3 regions of the Curtobacterium sp. MCJR17_020 genome follow, and region 2 is predicted to be linked to each of the others. Evidence: predicted binding sites of a transcription regulator. Region 2 holds the regulator's gene; each other region holds the start of a gene.
The links. The regulator HrcA, encoded in region 2, represses chaperone genes, less so after heat shock. The targets are predictions, from matches to a motif close to TTNGCACTCGNNNNNNNCGAGTGCNAA.
Positions count from the first base shown of each region.

Region 1: the regulator HrcA is predicted to act here: its motif matches at 1,915-1,941, upstream of groES (co-chaperone GroES).
Region 3: the regulator HrcA is predicted to act here: its motif matches at 2,755-2,781, upstream of groL (chaperonin GroEL).

Region 1 covers NZ_CP126260.1:3,594,709-3,600,810, reverse strand. Annotated here, with positions in the region: gene DEJ14_RS19535 (DUF4190 domain-containing protein) at 1-692, shown strand, start outside; gene DEJ14_RS17120 (class I SAM-dependent methyltransferase) at 685-1,875, opposite strand; gene groES (co-chaperone GroES) at 2,036-2,332, shown strand; gene rarD (EamA family transporter RarD) at 2,487-3,449, shown strand; gene DEJ14_RS17105 (ABC transporter substrate-binding protein) at 3,614-4,945, opposite strand; gene DEJ14_RS17100 (VOC family protein) at 5,137-5,520, opposite strand; gene guaB (IMP dehydrogenase) at 5,595-6,102, opposite strand, start outside.
Region 2 covers NZ_CP126260.1:1,662,195-1,668,296, reverse strand. Annotated here, with positions in the region: gene DEJ14_RS07905 (PhoH family protein) at 1-71, opposite strand, end outside; gene DEJ14_RS07900 (histidine triad nucleotide-binding protein) at 61-414, opposite strand; gene DEJ14_RS07895 (16S rRNA (uracil(1498)-N(3))-methyltransferase) at 455-1,192, opposite strand; gene dnaJ (molecular chaperone DnaJ) at 1,192-2,304, opposite strand; gene hrcA (heat-inducible transcriptional repressor HrcA) at 2,354-3,376, opposite strand; gene DEJ14_RS07880 (DUF4870 domain-containing protein) at 3,465-3,872, shown strand; gene hemW (radical SAM family heme chaperone HemW) at 3,882-5,141, opposite strand; gene DEJ14_RS07870 (HAD family hydrolase) at 5,170-5,862, shown strand; gene DEJ14_RS07865 (DUF1990 domain-containing protein) at 5,905-6,102, opposite strand, start outside.
Region 3 covers NZ_CP126260.1:3,430,887-3,436,988, forward strand. Annotated here, with positions in the region: gene DEJ14_RS16345 (sensor histidine kinase) at 1-532, shown strand, start outside; gene groL (chaperonin GroEL) at 1,095-2,717, opposite strand; gene DEJ14_RS16355 (cold-shock protein) at 2,979-3,182, opposite strand; gene DEJ14_RS16360 (LytR C-terminal domain-containing protein) at 3,364-3,969, opposite strand; gene DEJ14_RS16365 (DUF3263 domain-containing protein) at 3,966-4,292, opposite strand; gene DEJ14_RS16370 (DUF2332 family protein) at 4,390-5,469, opposite strand; gene DEJ14_RS16375 (GNAT family N-acetyltransferase) at 5,469-5,942, opposite strand; gene msrB (peptide-methionine (R)-S-oxide reductase MsrB) at 6,008-6,102, shown strand, end outside.

The DNA of each region.
Region 1 (6,102 bases), 1.9 Mb from region 2:
CTGATGCACCGCAGGCCCCGTCGGCTCCGGAGCAGCCGCAGCAGTCGAACCCGTACGGCCAGCAGCACCCGTCGAACCCGTACGCGGCGCCGCAGCAGCAGAACCCCTACGGGCAGCCGCAGCAGTCCAACCCGTACGGCCAGCAGCAGCCGTCGAACCCGTACGGCCAGCCGCAGCCGTCGAACCCGTACGCGGCTCCGCAGCAGCAGAACCCGTACTCGGCACCACAGGCGCCGCAGGACCCGTACGGCGCCGCCCAGAACCCGTACGGCCAGCAGAACCCGTACGCGCAGCAGCAGGGCGGCCAGAACCCCTACGCGCAGCCGCAGCAGCAGCCGTACGCGCCCGCGGGTGCCTACGGTACGACGGCGTACCAGCCCTACGCGCAGCGCCCGAAGACGAACACGCTGGCGATCCTCTCGATCGTGTTCGGTCTCGCCGCCGTCCCGATGTGGTTCATCGCGATCCTGCTCGGCCCGGCCGGCGCGATCCTCGGCCACGTCGCGCTCCGCAAGATCAAGCAGAACGGTGAGGCCGGCCGAGCGCTCGCCCTGACCGGCATCATCGCCGGCTGGGTGATGACCGGCATCTGGCTGATCTGGATCGCCTTCATCATCTTCCTCGGCGTGATCGGCCAGAGCTCGTACCCCACGTACGACTACGACTCGGGCACCGGCGCGTTCCTCAGCTGAGCCGCTCGCACAGGATCGCGCTGTGCCGGCCCTCGAGCCGGGTGAGCACGAGCGTGACGCGACCGGTCCCGCGCAGCCGCAGCCGCTTGCGGAACTGTGCAGGATCGACGTCCACGCCTCGCTTCTTGATCTCGACGGTGCCGATGCCGTCGGCGGCGAGTCGCGCTGACAGGCGCTTCACGTCGAGCGGCATGGTGTCGAGCACCCGGAAGCCCTGGGCGAAGGGCGTGGTCGCGGCGCGGTCCGAGGTGACGTACGCGATCCCGTCGGAGAGCATGTGGCCGTCCAGGGTGCGGGCGAGGTCGCCGATGAGCCGTGCGCGGATGACGGCGCCGTCCGGCTCGTACAGGTAGGCCCCGAACGGCCCCACCTCGGCGTCCTCGGCGTCTGCCGGGCCGGTCATCTCGGCGATGCCGTGCGCACCGATCACCGTGGCGGCACGGCGGATCCCCGGCCGGGCGAGGGGCCCGAACCACAGCGCGAGCTCGACGACCTCGCGGTCGACGGACGTCCACTGCGCCTCGGCGGTGTCCGGGATCAGGTCGCGATCGATGCCCGGCCCGAGCTTCACGCCGGTCGGGGTGTGCGTGGCGGCCGCGAACACGGTGTCGAGCGAGGGGGACCAGTCGTCCGGGTCGGCCAGTCGGCGGGTGTCGGAGTGGCCGCTCGTCCGACGTGCCGGGTCCATCCAGACGCCGTCCACCGAACCGAGGTCGAAGGTCGCTGCGTCGCCCAGTTCGACCCGGGCGTTCGGCCACACTGCGAGGTTGTGCGTGGCGACCGCCGCGGTGACCTCGTCACGGTCGACCGCCGTGACGTCGAGGTCGAGGGCCGCCATCGCCATCGCGTCGCCGCCGATCCCGCACCCGAGGTCGGCGACCCGGGTCAGCCCGGCCGCGGCGAAGCGCCCGGCGTGCTGGGCGGCGACCTGCAGGCGCGTGGCCTGCTCGAGTCCGGCCTCGGTGAAGAGCATGCGCGCGGCGAAGTCGCCGAACTTGCCACGGGCCTTGAGCCGGAGCTTGGCCTGGGTCAGGACCGCCGCGACGAGCTGCGGGTCGTGCCCCTCGGCTCGGAGCCGCGACACCACCCGGACGATCTCGCCGCCGTCCGAGACGCCGGGGGTACGGTCGAGCAGGGCCATCCCGTCAGGGGTCAGCAGTGCGGCGAGTTCGGCGGCTTCCATGTCCCGATCCTCCCAGGTGCTGGATGTTCCCCTGATGTGCTGGCACTCGGATTGACCGAGTGCCAATGGCCCCCTAGAGTTGGCGTTGGCACTCTCCTCTGCGTAGTGCCAACCCGGTTTTCATCTGTACCGAGTCCGTACCGAGAAAGAAGAGGTCACCGTGGCCGTCAGCATCAAGCCGCTCGAGGATCGCATCGTCATCCGCCAGGTCGAGGCAGAGCAGACCACCGCATCCGGTCTGGTCATCCCCGACACCGCGAAGGAGAAGCCCCAGGAGGGCGAGGTCGTCGCCGTGGGCCCCGGTCGCATCGACGACAACGGCAACCGCGTCCCGCTCGACGTCGCCGTGGGTGACAAGGTCATCTACTCCAAGTACGGCGGAACCGAGGTCAAGTACTCGGGCGAGGACCTGCTGGTCCTGTCGGCCCGTGACGTCCTCGCGGTCGTCGTCAACTGAGTCCAGTACTCCACACGAACGCCCCGTTCGGCCTGTCGGCCGGCGGGGCGTTCGTGCGTCTGCGGGCTCCCGGCGGGTCCGTCGCGTGCCCGCGCTCCGACCGGGAGGCCCGTGGCACGCCCGGCCCGTCGGTGGCCGTTCCTAGGATGGTTCCGTGAGTGAACCGAGTCCCGCGCGACCCGTCCGCAGCGAGGCATCCGTCGGCGTGGTGCAGGCGATCATCGCGTACGGGCTCTGGGGACTCATGCCCCTGCTCTTCGCGGCGATGGCCCCGGCCGGCGCGTTCGAGATCGTCGCCTGGCGCATCGTCTTCGGGCTGGTGTTCTGCGCGGTGGCGATCGCCGTCACCCGCTCGTGGCTCCGCACCCGAACCCTGATGGCGCAGCGGCGGGTGATGGCCGTGATGGGCCTGGCCGCGGTCCTCATCCTGGTGAACTGGACCGTGTACGTCCTGGCGACCACGACCGGCCACACCGTCGAGGCCGCGCTCGGGTACTTCATCAACCCCCTGGTCACGATCGCGCTCGGCGTCGTCGTGCTCCGCGAACGCCTGCGGCCGGCGCAGTGGGCCGCGGTCGGCATCAGCGTCGTGGCGGTCGTCGTGATCGCCGTGGGCTACGGCCAGGTGCCGTGGATCTCGCTCGTGCTCGCCTGCTCGTTCGGCCTGTACGGCCTGGTGAAGAAGCGGGTCGGCGGCACCGTCGACGCGCTGAGCGGTCTGACGATCGAGACCGTGTGGCTGCTGCCGATCGCGGTCGTGGCGCTGGTCGTGCTCGGCGCGACGGGGCTCGGCGGCGGCGTGACGTTCACGAGCGAAGGCTGGGTGCACGTCCTGGTGACGGTGCTCACCGGCCCGGCGACAGCCGTCCCGCTCCTGCTCTTCGCGTCCTCGGCGCGTCGGGTGAGCCTGTCGACCCTCGGGTTGACGCAGTACCTGGCGCCCGTGATGCAGCTGCTCGTCGGTGTGGTGGTGCAGCACGAGGCCATGCCGCCCGCGCGCTGGTTCGGCTTCGGGATCGTGTGGTTGGCGCTCGTGGTGCTGACGGCGGACTCGTTCGCCGCCGCGCGGGCGTCCCGTCGCCGAGCGCTCGCACCTGCTCCGGCCGAGCCGGCCTGACGGACGCACCCCGGGCCTCCAGTCCGTCTGTCCGCGCCGCGCCTGGCCCGAGTCTCGGCGTGTGCGACAGTTCTCGCGTGCGCGACACCGAGAAACGTCGCTGGGCCCGAGTCTCGGCTCCGTGAAGCCGAGACTCGGGCCCAGAGTGGGACCGGTAGTGGTGGTTACTTCTTGACCGCGCCCTGGATGGCGCTCTGGTAGACGGGCTTGTTGGCACCGTCGAACTTGTAGATGCCGATGTAGGCGCTCGACGGGTCGTTGTTGTCGTCGAACGGACCGATGCCGGACGGGCCGGTGTAGTGGATGTCCTTGCCGTCGTCGAGGAGTGCAACGCACTCCTTGAACGTGGCGCACTCGGTGCCGCCGTCCGCGCCGGAGACCGCGGCCATGTTGGCCTGGATGGTGCCCGAGTCGGTGCCCTTGCCCTTCACCGCAGCGAGGGCTGCGAGGACGGTGGCGTCGTAGGACTCCGCCGCGTACGAGTAGTCGGCGAGCGTCTTGTTCGACGACTCCTTGTAGAAGGCGGACAGTTGCTTCTTGAAGTCGTCCTTCGGCGAGGCACCGGGGATGGTGCCCTGGGCGCCGGTCAGGGTGCCCTTGTCGAAGTCCTTCGAGTAGTCGGCCGTGTTGCCGTCGGACATGTAGATCTTCGCCGTGTTCCCCTGCGAGACGAGCTCCGGGATGATCGACTTCGTCTCGTCGAAGGCCAGGACGACGATCGCGTCCGGCTTGGCTGCGAGTGCGGCCGTCACCTCGGACGAGAACGTGGTCTGACCGGGCGGGAACTCCTGGCCCTCGCCCTTGCCGCCGTAGACGACCTGGCCACCGGAGGCCTCGACCGCGGACTGCACCGAGTTGCGGAGGCCCGTGCCGTAGGTGTCGTTGAAGACGAGGAACGCGACCTTGGCGTTGCCGTCACCGGTCACGAGCTGACCGAGCGCCGAACCCTGCACCGAGTCCGGCGGAGCGGTCCGGTAGTAGTACGACGAGTAGCCGGAGAGGTCGCTCGCGGTGTTCGCGGGCGAGATCTCGACGATGCAGTTGCTGGTGAGCTGGTCGATGACGTTGAGCGTGACCGACGAGGACTCGGCGCCGATCGCGACCGGGACCTTCGCGTTCACGAGCTTCGTCGCGGCCGAGCTCGACACGGTCATGTCGTTGCTGTCGCCCGAGTCCGTCGCCGGGTCGATGGTGACGTCCTTGTCGAGGACGCCGCCCGCGGCGTTGATGTCCTTGACCGCGAGGCCGACGCCGGACTCGGCCGGCGGGTTCAGGTACGCCAGCGAACCGGTGAGCGGCAGGATCGTGCCGATCTTCAGCGCGTCGGTGCTGGGGGTGTCGGGGGCCTTGCAGCTGGCGGCGGGGTCCTTCTTCGCACCGCTCGACGCCGAGCTGGACGGGGAGTCGCCGCTGCTGGTGGTGGAACACGCGGCGAGCAGGACGGCTACTGCGCCTGCCAACGCCAGTGCCGTGGTGGCACGGGTGGTTCTGATCATCCGTGGAGCCCTTTCTCTGCGCGGAGGCCGTGCCGCTTCGGGTCGAACGCGGCGCCTCCACTGGATGTCGAGAAACGTAAGGTCCATGTGTTTCGCCCGTGTGACGGGGCGGTACGCAAAAGTGTTTCGTTACCGAGCCGTGATGTTCCTGTGCGGAGGATCAGGGATCGGCACCCCGGACCGGCTCCGCGTCAGCCGTCGAGTTCAGCCACGGAACGCAGCACGCAGAACTCGTTGCCCTCCGGATCCGCGAACACGACCCAGCCGCCGTCGTCGTTCCGGAGGTCGGCGAGCTCGGTCGCACCGATGCCCCGCAGCCGCTCGACCTCGGCATCGCGCGTGCGGTCGGTGGGGCGCAGGTCGAAGTGGATCCGGTTCTTCACGGACTTCGCCTCGGGGACCTGGATGAACAGCACCTGGTGCGAGCCGTCGGGTGCGGTGATCATGCACTCCTCGTGCCCGGGGCCGTTCGGGTCGTCGTCGATGTCGACGTAGCCGAGGACCTGCTTCCACCACTCCGACAGGGCGAAGGCGTCACGGCAGTCGATCGTGGTGTGGGAGACGGCGCTGACCATGCCGTGACACTACTGCCGGCGGACGACGAACGCCCCGCTCCGGTGGGGAGCGGGGCGTTCGGGGTGCAGTCGGCTCAGCTGCGGTAGTTCGGCGCCTCGACGACCATCTGGACGTCGTGCGGGTGCGACTCCTTGAGCCCGGCAGCCGTGATGCGGACGAACTTGCCGCGGGCCTTGAGCTCCGGGATCGTGCGGCCGCCGACGTAGAACATCGACTGCCGGAGTCCACCGGTGAGCTGGTAGACGACGTTGCCGACCGAGCCGCGGTAGGGCACCTGGCCCTCGATGCCCTCGGGGATCAGCTTGTCGTCGTTCGGGACGTCCGCCTGGAAGTAGCGGTCCTTCGAGTACGAGGTCTTCTTGCCGCGGGTCTGCAGTGCACCCAGGGAGCCCATCCCGCGGTACGCCTTGAACTGCTTGCCGCCCACGAAGACCAGGTCGCCGGGGGACTCGTCGGTGCCGGCCAGCAGCGAACCGAGCATGACGGTGTCGGCACCGGCCACCAGGGCCTTGGCGATGTCACCCGAGTACTGCAGGCCACCGTCGGCGATGATCGGCACGCCGGCCTCGCGCGCAGCGAGG
Region 2 (6,102 bases):
TCGACCTGGAGGGCGACGGAGACGACCTGGTCGTCGTCGGTGGTGGGCTGTGCTGGTTCGTTAGCCGGCAAGGGTGCCTTCCTGCAGTTCACCTGCGAGTACGTGCGCGTGCACGTGGAACACGGTCTGACCGGCGGCTTCGCCGGTGTTGAAGACGAGACGGAACTGGCCGCCGGCGCGCTCGTCGGCGATGCGCTGCGCGGTGGCGACCAGGTGGGCGAGGAGGTCGGGGTCACCGGCCGCGAGTTCGGCGACGTTCGCGTACTGCTCGGTCTTGGGGACGACCAGCACGTGGACGGGTGCCTTCGGGGCGATGTCCTCGATCGCGATCACGCGGTCGTCCTCGGCGACGACGGTCGCCGGGATCTCGCGCGCGATGATCTTGCTGAAGACGCTGGGCGTGCTGGTGCTCATGACTCCATCGTAGAACGCAGGACCGACCTCGGGCCTTCCCTCACCAGCGCCCGAGTCCGGCCTGCAGGATCGCGAGTGCCGCGGGACCGGCGGTCGAGGTCCGCAGCACACTGTCGCCGAGCCGGACCCTGATCGCTCCCGCAGCCTCGAGCCGGTCGAGCTCGGAGCCGTCGATGCCGCCCTCCGGCCCCACCACGAGGGCGATCTCGTCGAGGTCCGCCGTCGGTTCCCAGGTCGCGAGCCGCACGGTCGCGGTGGGATCGAGCACGAGCACCGCAGCACCGGCACCGAGGGCGGGGACGAGCTGCGCCGTCGTGACGAGCGGCCCGACCTCGGGCACCCGCGACCGGATCGCCTGCTTCGCGGCCTCGTGCGCGATGGCCGTCCAGCGCGATCGCCCCTTCTCGACCTTCGGGCCCTCCCACCGGGAGACGCTGCGCGCGGCCGACCACGGCACGATCCGGTCCACACCGATCTCCGTCGACGCCTGCACCGCCATCTCGTCTCGGCCGCCCTTGGCGAGGGCCTGCACGAGCGTCAGCGACGGCACGGGCCGCGGGTCGACGGACAGCGATGCCACGGACAACACCAGCGAGTCGCGGTCGACGGCGTCCACCGCGCCGGACACGACGGTCCCCCGTCCGTCCGAGAGCCGCAACGTCTCACCGACCCGTACGCGCGAGACGGTCACGGCGTGCCGCCCCTCTGCCCCGTCGAGCGTCACGGAGCCACCGACGGCGACCCCGTCGAGCGACTCCACGACGTAGAGCGATGCCATCAGAAGTTGAAGAAGCGGTCGCGGAGCTTGCCGAACATGCCCTGCTGGAACCGGGCGAGCTGCGGGGCCGAGGCCTTGTGCGACTTCGCGAGCTGCTCGACGAGCTGGCGTTCCTTGTGCGACAGCTTCGTCGGGGTGACGACCTGCACGCCGACCCGGAGGTCGCCGCGGCCGCTCCCGCGGAGCTTCGTGATGCCGCGGTCCTTGATCACCAGCACGTCGGCGCTCTGCACCCCGGGACGGATCTCGAGCTCGACGGGTCCGTCGAGTCCGTCGATCGTCGTCGTGGTGCCGAGCACCGCATCGGTCATCGCGACCTCGAGGGTGGCGAGCAGGTCGTCGCCGTCGCGGCTGAAGACGTCGTCGTGCCGCACCCGGATCTCCAGGTACAGGTCGCCGGAGGGGCCACCGGCGGGGCCGACCTCGCCCTGGCCGGGCATCTGCAGGCGCAGGCCCGAGTCGACGCCGGCGGGGACGTCGACCGGCACGGTGCGACGGGCGCGGACGCGGCCCTGACCCTGGCAGGTCGGGCAGGGGCTCGGGATGACGGTGCCGTAGCCGCGGCAGGTGCCGCACGGGGCGCTCGTCACGACGTTGCCCAGCAGCGAGCGGACCTGGCGCTGGATGTTGCCGGACCCGCCGCAGATGTCGCAGGTGCGCGGGCTGGTGCCGGGCGCGCAGCACGACCCGTGACAGGTCTCGCACAGGACGGCGGTGTCGACCTCGACGTCCTTGTGGGTGCCGAAGACGACCTCGTCGAGGTCGACGTCGATGCGGAGCAGGGCGTCCTGTCCGCGCTCGGCACGGCTGCGGGGACCACTGCCCCGGCCGCCACCGCCACCGCCACCGAAGAAGGCGTCGAAGATGTCGCTGAACCCGCCGGCGCCGCCACCGAAGGGGCTGTCGGCCTGGGGCCCGGCGTCGTACCGGCGCCGCTGCTCCGGGTCGCTCAGGACGTCGTACGCGTGCGTGACGTCCTTGAACCGCTCGGCTGCCTCTGGAGCAGGGTTCACGTCCGGGTGGAGCTCACGCGCCAGGCGGCGGTAGGCCTTCTTGATGTCGGCATCGGAGGCGTCTCGCTGGACGCCGAGGACGTCGTAGTGGTCTGCCACGTATCCCTCAGTCGGTTGTGTTCGGTCGGTCGGTCGGTGTTGCAGTCGATCAGTGTTCGCCCAAGAGCTTGGACAGGTACCGTGCGACGGCCCGGACGGCGGCCATGTTCGTGCCGTAGTCCATCCGGGTCGGTCCCAGGACACCCAGGCGTGCCACCTCGCCGCCACCGGCGAGGTACCCGCCGGCGACGATGCTCGTGGCGTCGAGCCCGTACTCGGCGTTCTCGACGCCGATGCTGGCCGCCACCGCGATGTCGTCCACCTGCATCTCCCCGAACAACCGGAGCAGGGTGACTTGTTCCTCGATCGCTTCGAGCACCGGGAAGAGGCCGCCGGAGAAGTCCTGCTCGCTCTTCGCCAGGTTGGCGGCGCCGGCCATCACCAGGCGGTCCTGCCGGTTCGCCGCGACCTGCTCGATGAGGGTCGCCACCACGACCCCGCCGAGCGTCTGGGCGTCGGGCCGGAGCTGTTGCGGCACCGCACGGAGCGCGGTGGGCACGTCCTGCAGCAGGAGTCCCACGGCCGCGCCGTTCAGGACGGTCCGGAGTTCGGTCAGCAGCGGCTCGTCGAGCGCGACGTCGGTCTCGACGACGCGTTGTTCGACCCGGGCGGTGTCGGTGATGAGCACGACCATGAGCCGGGCGTCGCCGAGTCGCACCAGCTCGACGTGCTGCACCCGGGCGCGCACCATCGAGGGGTACTGCACCAGGGCGACCTGGTTCGTGAGCTGGCTGAGCAGGCGCACGGTGCGGCCGAGGACCTCGTCGAGGTCGTTCGGGGCGCCGAGGAAGGTCTCGATGGCGTGCCGCTGGGCGCTCGTCAGCGGCCGGGCTGCGGCCAGGTGGTCGACGAACAGCCGGTAGCCCTTGTCGGTCGGCACACGGCCGGACGAGGTGTGCGGGGCGACGATGAGCTGCTCGTCCTCGAGCAGGGCCATGTCGTTGCGGATCGTGGCGGCGCTGACGCCGAAGGCGTGCCGCTCGACGATCGTCTTGGAGCCGACCGGTTCGCGGGACGCCACGTAGTCGCGCACGATCGCCTTCAGGACCTCGAGGCTGCGTTCACTGACCACGAGCGCTCCTTCCTGGTCGACCTGGCACTCGGACGTGTCGACTGCTGATCCTACGCCCGCACGACTGCACCCCCGATACGCTTCCGGCATGACCTACGGACAGCAGCCCGGTGGCCCGCAGAACCCGAACGGACCCCAGTACCCGAGCGGGTACACCCCGCCGCAGCCGATGAGCCCGGAGGACCAGCGCCTCTGGGCCACGCTGACGCACATCGGCGGGATCTTCTTCAACTTCGTCGCCCCGCTCGTGGCCTACCTGGTGCTGCGCGACCGCGGCGGCTTCATCCGCGAGCACACCCGGGTCGCACTGAACTTCCACATCACCGTGGCGATCGCGTACGTCGCGTGCGGCGTGCTGAGCGTCGTGGTCATCGGACTGGTGCTGTTCCCGATCGTCGCCGTCCTGACCGTCGTCTTCGGCATCCTGGCGGCCGTCGCGGCGAACCAGGGGCAGTTCTACCGCTACCCCCTGTCGATCGAGTTCATCAAGCAGTAGGGACGCCGGTCAGTCCAGCAGCTCCCGCACCACCGCGTCGGCCAGCAGGCGACCCTGCAGGGTCAGGTCGATGCGTCCCCGCACCGCGGCCGACCCGTCCACGAGACCCCGCGCGATGAGTCCCGCGACCCGGCCACGGGCCTCCTGTCGGATCTCGCTCGTCGCGAGCTCCCCGCGGACCCGCGCGGCGAGGAGCAGGCGCTCGACGTAGCGGGTCTCGTCGTCGATGACCTCGCGCCCGGCGGCCGGCGACTCGCCGGACAGCACCCGGTTCGCGTACGCGGCCGGGTGCTTCACGTTCCACCAGCGCGTGCCGGCGACCGCGGAGTGGGCGCCGGGGCCGACACCCCACCAGTCGTGGCCCTTCCAGTAGGACAGGTTGTGCCGGCTCGCGTGGCGCGCTGTGCCGCCGTCCGCGTCGACGCGGGCCCAGTTCGACACCTCGTACCAGGAGTACCCGGCGTCCCCGAGCACCTGGTCGGCGAGCTCGTACATGTCGGCGGCCAGGTCGTCGTCGGGGGCGGGGAGCTCCCCGCGCGCCACCATGCGGCCCATCGCGGTGCCGTCCTCGACGATGAGCGAGTACGCCGACACGTGGTCGGGCTCGCAGGCCAGGGCAGCGTCGAGCGAGGTGCGCCAGTCGTCGAGGGACTCCCCCGGCGTCGAGTAGATGAGGTCGAGGGAGACGTCGAGGCCCTGCTGCTTCGCGAGGTCGACGACGACCGGCACGCGCAACGGGTCGTGTGTGCGGTCGAGGGTCGCGAGGACGTGCGGGACGGCCGACTGCATGCCGTAGCTGATCCGGTTGAACCCGCCCTCGCGCAGTGTCTGCAACGAGGACGCGTCGACCGAGTCCGGGTTCGCCTCGGTCGTGACCTCGGCGCCGGGCAGGATCCCCCACGTGTCGTCGATGGCCCGCAGGATCATCGCCAGGTCGGAGGCCGGCAGCATCGTCGGGGTACCGCCGCCGAAGAACACGGTCGACACGGGCCGACGCGGGACGCCGGAGCGGTCGAGCACGGTCGCGGCCCACTCGATCTCCCGCACGGCGTGGCCGGCGTAGTCGTCGCGGCGCACGCCGCGCAGCTCGGACGCCGTGTACGTGTTGAAGTCGCAGTAGCCGCAGCGCACCCGGCAGAACGGCACGTGGACGTAGACCCCGAACGGCACGGCCGCCGGGTCGGAACCGGCGGCGGAGCCCGCCGCCGCTCGCGGCACGATCAGTCCGTCAGCGGGTGCCGGATCGGCGATCGGGAGAGCACTCGGCATGGAGTCCATTGTCCGTCATGATGGACGCATGGAGCACCACCCCGTCCCCACCACGGTCCTGTGGGACATCGACGGCACCCTCGTGATGAACGCGTCGTCCCCGGGCAACCTCTACCACCTGGCGCTCGAGCGGGCGGTCGGCCGCGACCTCACCCTGCGGGTCGGGCACCAGCACGGTCGGACCGATGCCGGGCTCATCGCCGAGCACGTCCGTGCCCACGCGTTCGAGGACACGATCATCCCGACGGTCAGCGGGCACCTGCGCGACCTCACCGCCGAGCGGCACGCCTCGGGCGACCACCGGTCCCCCGTCCCCGGTGCCACCGCGCTGCTCACCCGCTTCGCGGAGCTCGGGTGGCGGAACGGTCTGCTCACCGGCAACTCCGAGTACCGCGCCCGCGTCAAGCTGGCCGGTGCGGGGTTCGACGAGGGCCTGTTCGACTGGGACCACTCCTACTTCGGCGACACCGAGGTGGAGCGCGCGGACGTCACCACCCGCGCGGCGGCGGAGCTCGCCGGCACCCGCGCCGTCATCGTCGGCGACACCCCGCGTGACGGCGAGGCTGCGGACGCCGCCGGCATCCCCTTCCTGGCGGTCGCCACCGGGGTGTTCGACGTCGAGGCGCTGCGGGCCACCAACGCGGTCACGGTCGCGCGCGACTGCCGGGTCGACGCCGCCCTGATCGAGGACGCCATCGCGGCGTTGCCGCCGCTGCGCTGACCCAGCGCGCAAGCACACGCGCACGCAAGCACGCGCTCGCCGCTAGTCGCCCCGCAGCGCCGCCAGGTACTGCTCCGCCATCACCTTCTGCTGCCGACGCAGCAGCGGCGCGACGAACTGCCACTTCCGGCTCGACGGCTGCGAGAACTGCCGGATCTGCAGCCACACGGAGCCGTCCGACGTGCGCTCGACGACGAACGACTCCTCGCCGGAGAGCGGGTGCCCCTCGAGCGTGCCGTA
Region 3 (6,102 bases), 1.8 Mb from region 2:
GCCCACGTCGGCGAACACCACGGGCCCCATCGCGTTCTCGCGGCAGACGATCGCGCGCCTCCGTGCTCGGCGGACCCGAGCGATGGACATCGAGGCCGGTGCCGCTCCCACCGACGAGACGACGCCACTGCCCACGGTCGTCATGCCCAAGCGTCCCCCGATCGTGCTGGCGGAGGAGAACAAGATCCGCCAGATCGTCACGAACCTGATGGGCAACGCCATGCGGTTCACCGAGCACGACGACCCGATCGAGATCGGTGTCGGGGTGGACGACGACCGCGGCATGGCCCACATCGACGTCATCGACCACGGTGAGGGGATCCCGGCGCAGCTGCGCGACAAGATCTTCCAGCGGTTCTGGCGTGCCGACACCTCGCGTGCGCGGGACACCGGCGGTTCGGGCCTCGGGCTCGCCATCGTGTCGGGCATCGTCGCGGCACACCACGGCTCGGTCGAGGTCTTCGACACCGAGGGCGGCGGCGCGACCTTCCGCGTCTGGCTCCCCTTGCTGCCGCGCGACTACGCCGCCTGACGCGGGCGCGCGGCGCGCCCGCGCCCGCGCCCGCGCCCGCGGTTCCAAAATCTCGGCATGTCGCGCCACGTGGCGCTCGAGTTCGGAACCTCGGCGTTCAGCACACGGCGAGTCGTGGGACCCCGGCGCACCGATTCCGCCGCAAACCCGTTCTGTCCGGAGCCGCGTCACACCGACCAGCGAGACCGTCCATCGACGAGGAGCGGCACGAAGCTCTCGCCCGGACCGAACATGCGCACGAGACGCCGGACCCGGCGACGGTCGGACGCAGCGACGGAGAACGACGCTGGACGGGCCTCCAGTCCGAACCGACCGACTCGGCGAGGTTCCACGACATGCCGCTCGTTGATCGCCGAGGTTCCGAACAACGGCGAATCCGGCCCCGAGATGCCGAGATTTCGGAACCTCACGGGGCGGGACGGAACGGGCCGAACCGTCCGTTTGTGACCGCTCGCCGAACTTGAGCGGGGTGTTGTGACCTGCCGCCCCACGCACCCCTCCCCCCCCGCACGCGGAAGGGCCCCGCACGCGCAGCGTGCGGGGCCCTTCCGGAACAGCGGACCTAGAAGTCCATGCCACCCGTCGGGTCGCCGGCCGGAGCGGCCGCGGCACGCTCGGGCTTGTCGGCGACGACGACCTCGGTCGTCAGGAACAGACCAGCGATCGACGCAGCGTTCTGGAGCGCCGAACGCGTGACCTTGGCCGGGTCGATGATGCCCGCGGCGATGAGGTCGACGTACTCGCCGGTCGCGGCGTTGAGGCCCCAACCTGCTTCGAGCTCGCGGACCTTGGCGGCCACGACACCCGGCTCGAGACCGGCGTTCAGCGCGATCTGCTTGAGCGGTGCGTCGATCGCGACGCGGACGATGTTCGCACCGGTCGCCTCGTCACCCTCGAGGGTGAGTGCGTCGAGCGCGACCTTGCCGGCCTGGATGAGGGCGACGCCACCACCGGCGACGATGCCCTCTTCGACGGCAGCCTTCGCGTTGCGGACGGCGTCCTCGATGCGGTGCTTGCGCTCCTTGAGCTCGACCTCGGTCGCGGCACCCGCCTTGATGACGGCGACGCCACCGGCGAGCTTCGCCAGGCGCTCCTGGAGCTTCTCGCGGTCGTAGTCGGAGTCGGTCGCGTCGATCTCGGCGCGGATCTGACGGACACGGCCGGCGATCTGCTCGGCGTCGCCAGCACCCTCGACGATCGTGGTCTCGTCCTTGGTGATGACGACCTTGCGGGCACGACCGAGCAGGTCGAGCGTCGCGTTCTCGAGCTTGAGGCCGACCTCTTCGGAGATGACCTGGCCACCGGTCAGGATCGCGATGTCCTGCAGCATGGCCTTGCGGCGGTCACCGAAGCCCGGGGCCTTGACGGCGACGGACTTGAAGATGCCGCGGATCTTGTTCACGACGAGCGTGGCCAGGGCCTCGCCGTCGACGTCCTCGGCGATGATCAAGAGCTGCTTGCCCGCCTGGATCACCTTGTCGACGACCGGCAGGAGGTCCTTGATGTTCGAGATCTTCGAGTTGACGATCAGGATGTAGGCGTCCTCGAAGACGGCTTCCTGACGCTCGGGGTCGGTGACGAAGTACTGCGACAGGTAGCCCTTGTCGAAGCGCATGCCCTCGGTCAGCTCGAGCTCGGTGCCGAAGGTGTTCGACTCCTCGACGGTGACGACACCTTCCTTGCCGACCTTGTCGATGGCCTCGGCGATGAGCGCGCCGATGGTCGGGTCTGCAGCCGAGATCGACGCGGTCGCGGCGATCTGGTCCTTGGTCTCGATGTCCTTCGCGTTGGCGAGGAGCTGGTCGGAGACGGCGGAGACGGCCTTCTCGATGCCGCGCTTGAGCGACACGGGGTCGGCGCCGGCGGCGACGTTGCGGAGGCCCTCGCGGACGAGTGCCTGGGCGAGGACGGTCGCGGTGGTCGTACCGTCACCGGCGACGTCGTCGGTCTTCTTGGCGACCTCCTTGACGAGCTCCGCACCGATCTTCTCGTACGGGTCGTCGAGCTCGATCTCCTTGGCGATGGAGACACCGTCGTTCGTGATCGTGGGGGCGCCCCACTTCTTCTCGAGGACGACGTTGCGGCCGCGCGGGCCGAGCGTCACCTTCACGGCGTCGGCCAGCTGGTTCAGGCCGCGCTCGAGGCCACGGCGGGCCTCCTCGTCGAAAGCAATGATCTTAGCCATGTGAGTTCTCGTCCCTCCCGGACGTCGTGGGGTCGTGCTGGCACTCAACGTGAGCGAGTGCCAACGCCGATTCTGGCACTCGCCCGGTGCGAGTGCAACACGATCGGGAGGCTCGTCACGTCTTCCCAGGACACGCCCCGCCAACAGCGCACCCCGACCACCGCCGCGGACCGCCCGCCACGCACGTCACGCAGCGCGGGCCACGCACGACGAACGCGCCGCCCCTGACGGGACGGCGCGTTCGCGATGAGTGTCGTGCGCTCAGGCCGGTCGGACCGCCTCCGCCTGCGGGCCCTTCGACCCGGTGCCGACGTCGAACACCACTGCCTGGCCCTCCTCGAGGACCTTGTAACCCGACATGTCGATGGCCGAGTAGTGCACGAACACGTCCTGACCTCCTCCATCGACGGTGATGAAGCCGAAGCCCTTTTCAGCGTTGAACCACTTCACGGTTCCGTTGGCCATGATCTCTTGCTCCCTGGTACTGCTGTGCGAACGACGTGTTCGTCGTCTGCAAGGGACTCTGCTCGAAGCACGCCGATCAGGCAAGAGGTGTGACGTTGTTTCACGTCGATTCCGACAGAAATCAACGTGCCCGAAACACGACCGTCACAAATGCGGACGGAACGGGCCCGCGGAATGCGGATCAGCCGGTGTAGTCGGCCCCGAGCACGACGCTCACGTCGGCGTTCGGGAACGCTGCCGACTGCTGCACGGCGGTGACCCCGAGCTGCTTCGCGATGCCCTGCGCGACCGCCGCCTGTGCGGCCTGCTGGTAGTACACGACCGTCGAGGTCGACCCGGTCGTGCCAGCGTCCCCGGTCGAGGCGACCTGCCAGCCGGCACCGGTGAGCGTCGCGCTGGCGCGGGCGGCGAGACCGGTGGTCGTCGTGCCGTTCAGGACGACGACGGTGGTCGTGCCCTGCTGTGCCGGCGTCGCGGCAGCGGCTCCAGAGTCGGCACCCGACCCGGCCGACGACGACGCCGAGGGCTTCGAGGTGGCGGACGCGGACGGCTTCGACGTGGCCGACGAACTCGTCGACGCCGAGGGCGAGTCCGAACCGCTGAACGAGTAGCTGCCGTTCAGGAGCGCGAGGACGAGCACGCCGATGCCGACGAGCACACCGGTGGCGAGTGCCGCCCAGGCGAACGCGATCCAGCCACGGCCGCGGCGCTGGGCACCGCGGTGTGCGCCGACCCGGGGGCCGTCGGCGACGTCGTCGAAACGGTCACGGGGGAATCTGGTGCTCATCGTTCCTCTTCACGTCCTTCGGGAGCGGCACCGGGCGCGACGAAGCTGCGCGTCGCCCGGGCGCTGGTGCGCGCGTGCCGGAGCCGCTGCAGCCTGGTGACGAGCTGCGGGTCGTACGCGAGTGCCGCGGGCGAGTCGATCACGCGGTTCAGCACCTGGTAGTAGCGCGCCGCCGACATCTCGAACTCGACCCGGATCTCCGCTTCCTTCGTGCGGTCGTGCCGTGCCCGGTCGTGCTCGAACGACAGCACACGCTGCGCGAGCTCGCTGAGCTGGTCAGCGCTGAGCTCGTCAGCGCGGTGCTCGTCGGTGGGGCTGGTCACGGCGGTTCCGATCACGTATCGGGTAACGGGTCTCGCACATCGTAGGGGCGGAGAGCATCCGGACCCTGGCACGGCGCTGGACTGTCGCGAACACCGGTCACAGGTTCGGGTCGCGGAACCAGCGCACGCGCGTGCCGAACGGGTCCGAGACGGCGACCGCGGTGCCGTCGATCGAGGCCGTGGCGAAGGCGTCCGGATCCGCCGCATCGACGTCGTCGGGCAGCGTCGCCGCCACACCGCGCAGGATCCCGGTGCGTTCGAGCGCGATCCAGTGCACGCCACGTTCGCGGACGCGGTCCACGAACCGCTGGCGCTCGGCACCCGGCACGTAGACCAGGGTGCCGGTGGTCAGCACGATCGGCTCCACGTCGTCCGGCAGGGCGTCCAGCGCACGGTCGAGGTCACCCGGCAGCGTGCCCCGGATCCGCACGGGAGGCACGGCGAGCGTCGCGCGCGCCGCCTCGCGCATCAGGGCGATCCGGTCCGTCGCCTCGGGCGGGACGGCCTCGACCAACCGGTCGAACGCGCCCGGTGCGGCGAGGTCGATCGGGTTCGGGTCGAGCAGGACCCGGGCACCGACGCGGATCGGCGCGCGGGCCGGAGCCGGAAGGACCCCGGAGACTTCTGCGACGAGACGGACCGCGGGTTCGTCGACCGCCGTGTGCATCCGGACGAGCTCGGTGCGCACCCCGCCGTGGTCGTCGCGCCCCGAGGAGTCGGGGCGCGACGACAGCACCGGGGCGCGATCCGCCGGCACCCGGGACTCCGACGTCCGGTGGTCGAGCGTCACCCGGTCCGGGATCGAGCAGAGCCCGGCGGCGCCCCCCGCGTCCACCAACCCGAGCGGCCGCGAGGCCCGCTCGGCGAGCGCCGCGAACAGCGGGACGACGGGACCGAGCCGCCGCGGGTCGTTGGCCTGCACCGTGGCGGAGGCGAGGGCCGCGACCAGGGCGGGGCGGGCCTCCCGACCGATCGCGCGCAGCGCACCGGGGTCCGACGGATCCGCGCCGAGCCGCCGCGCGACCGCGAAGAGCAGTTCCGGCTGCCGCTGCTGCTCGGCGACCTCGTCGAGCAGCGCGACCAACACGGGGTCGAGCGACCGCGCCCAGGCGGCGTAGGACGGCGAGACGGCCTCGATGCGGGCGGCGTAGGCGGCGTAGCGGCCGAGGGTGTCCATCAGCGCCCCGGGCGGTGCATGCCGACGTGCCGGATGCCGGCTTCGTCGTAGGGCGTCCCGAACCGGACGAAGCCGTGGCGTTCGTAGAGCGCGGCGACGTACTCCTGGGCGTGCAGCACGACGGGTTCGTGCCCGTGGGCCGCGAGCACGGCGGCGACGAGCCGGCCGGCGATGCCCTGCCCACGGTGGTCGGGGTGCGTCGCGACCCGGCCGATCACCCAGGACGGCGGCGGCGCGTCCACCGGGTGCTCCTCGTCCGCAGCCGGTCGGATCAGCCTCAGGTACCCAACCGCTTCGGTGTCCGTACCGAACCACCAGTGCTCGGTCTCGGGCTCGCGGTCACGGCCGTCGAAGTCCTCGGCCGTCACCCGTTGTTCGAGTGCGAAGACGCGGTTCCGGAGCACCACGATGCCGTACAGTTCGTCCGTCGTCAGACGGGTCCAGCGGGCGTGGTGCACGGAATGCTCGGACATCGTCGCGAGTTTACTGAAGTGGTCGGGAGTGCCCGGAAGAACCCGACCGGAAGCAGGAGGAAACAATGGCATACAACGTCGACAAGTCCGACGCCCAGTGGCGCGAGGATCTCTCCCCGGACCAGTACGCCGTCCTGCGTCAGGCGGGGACCGAACGGCC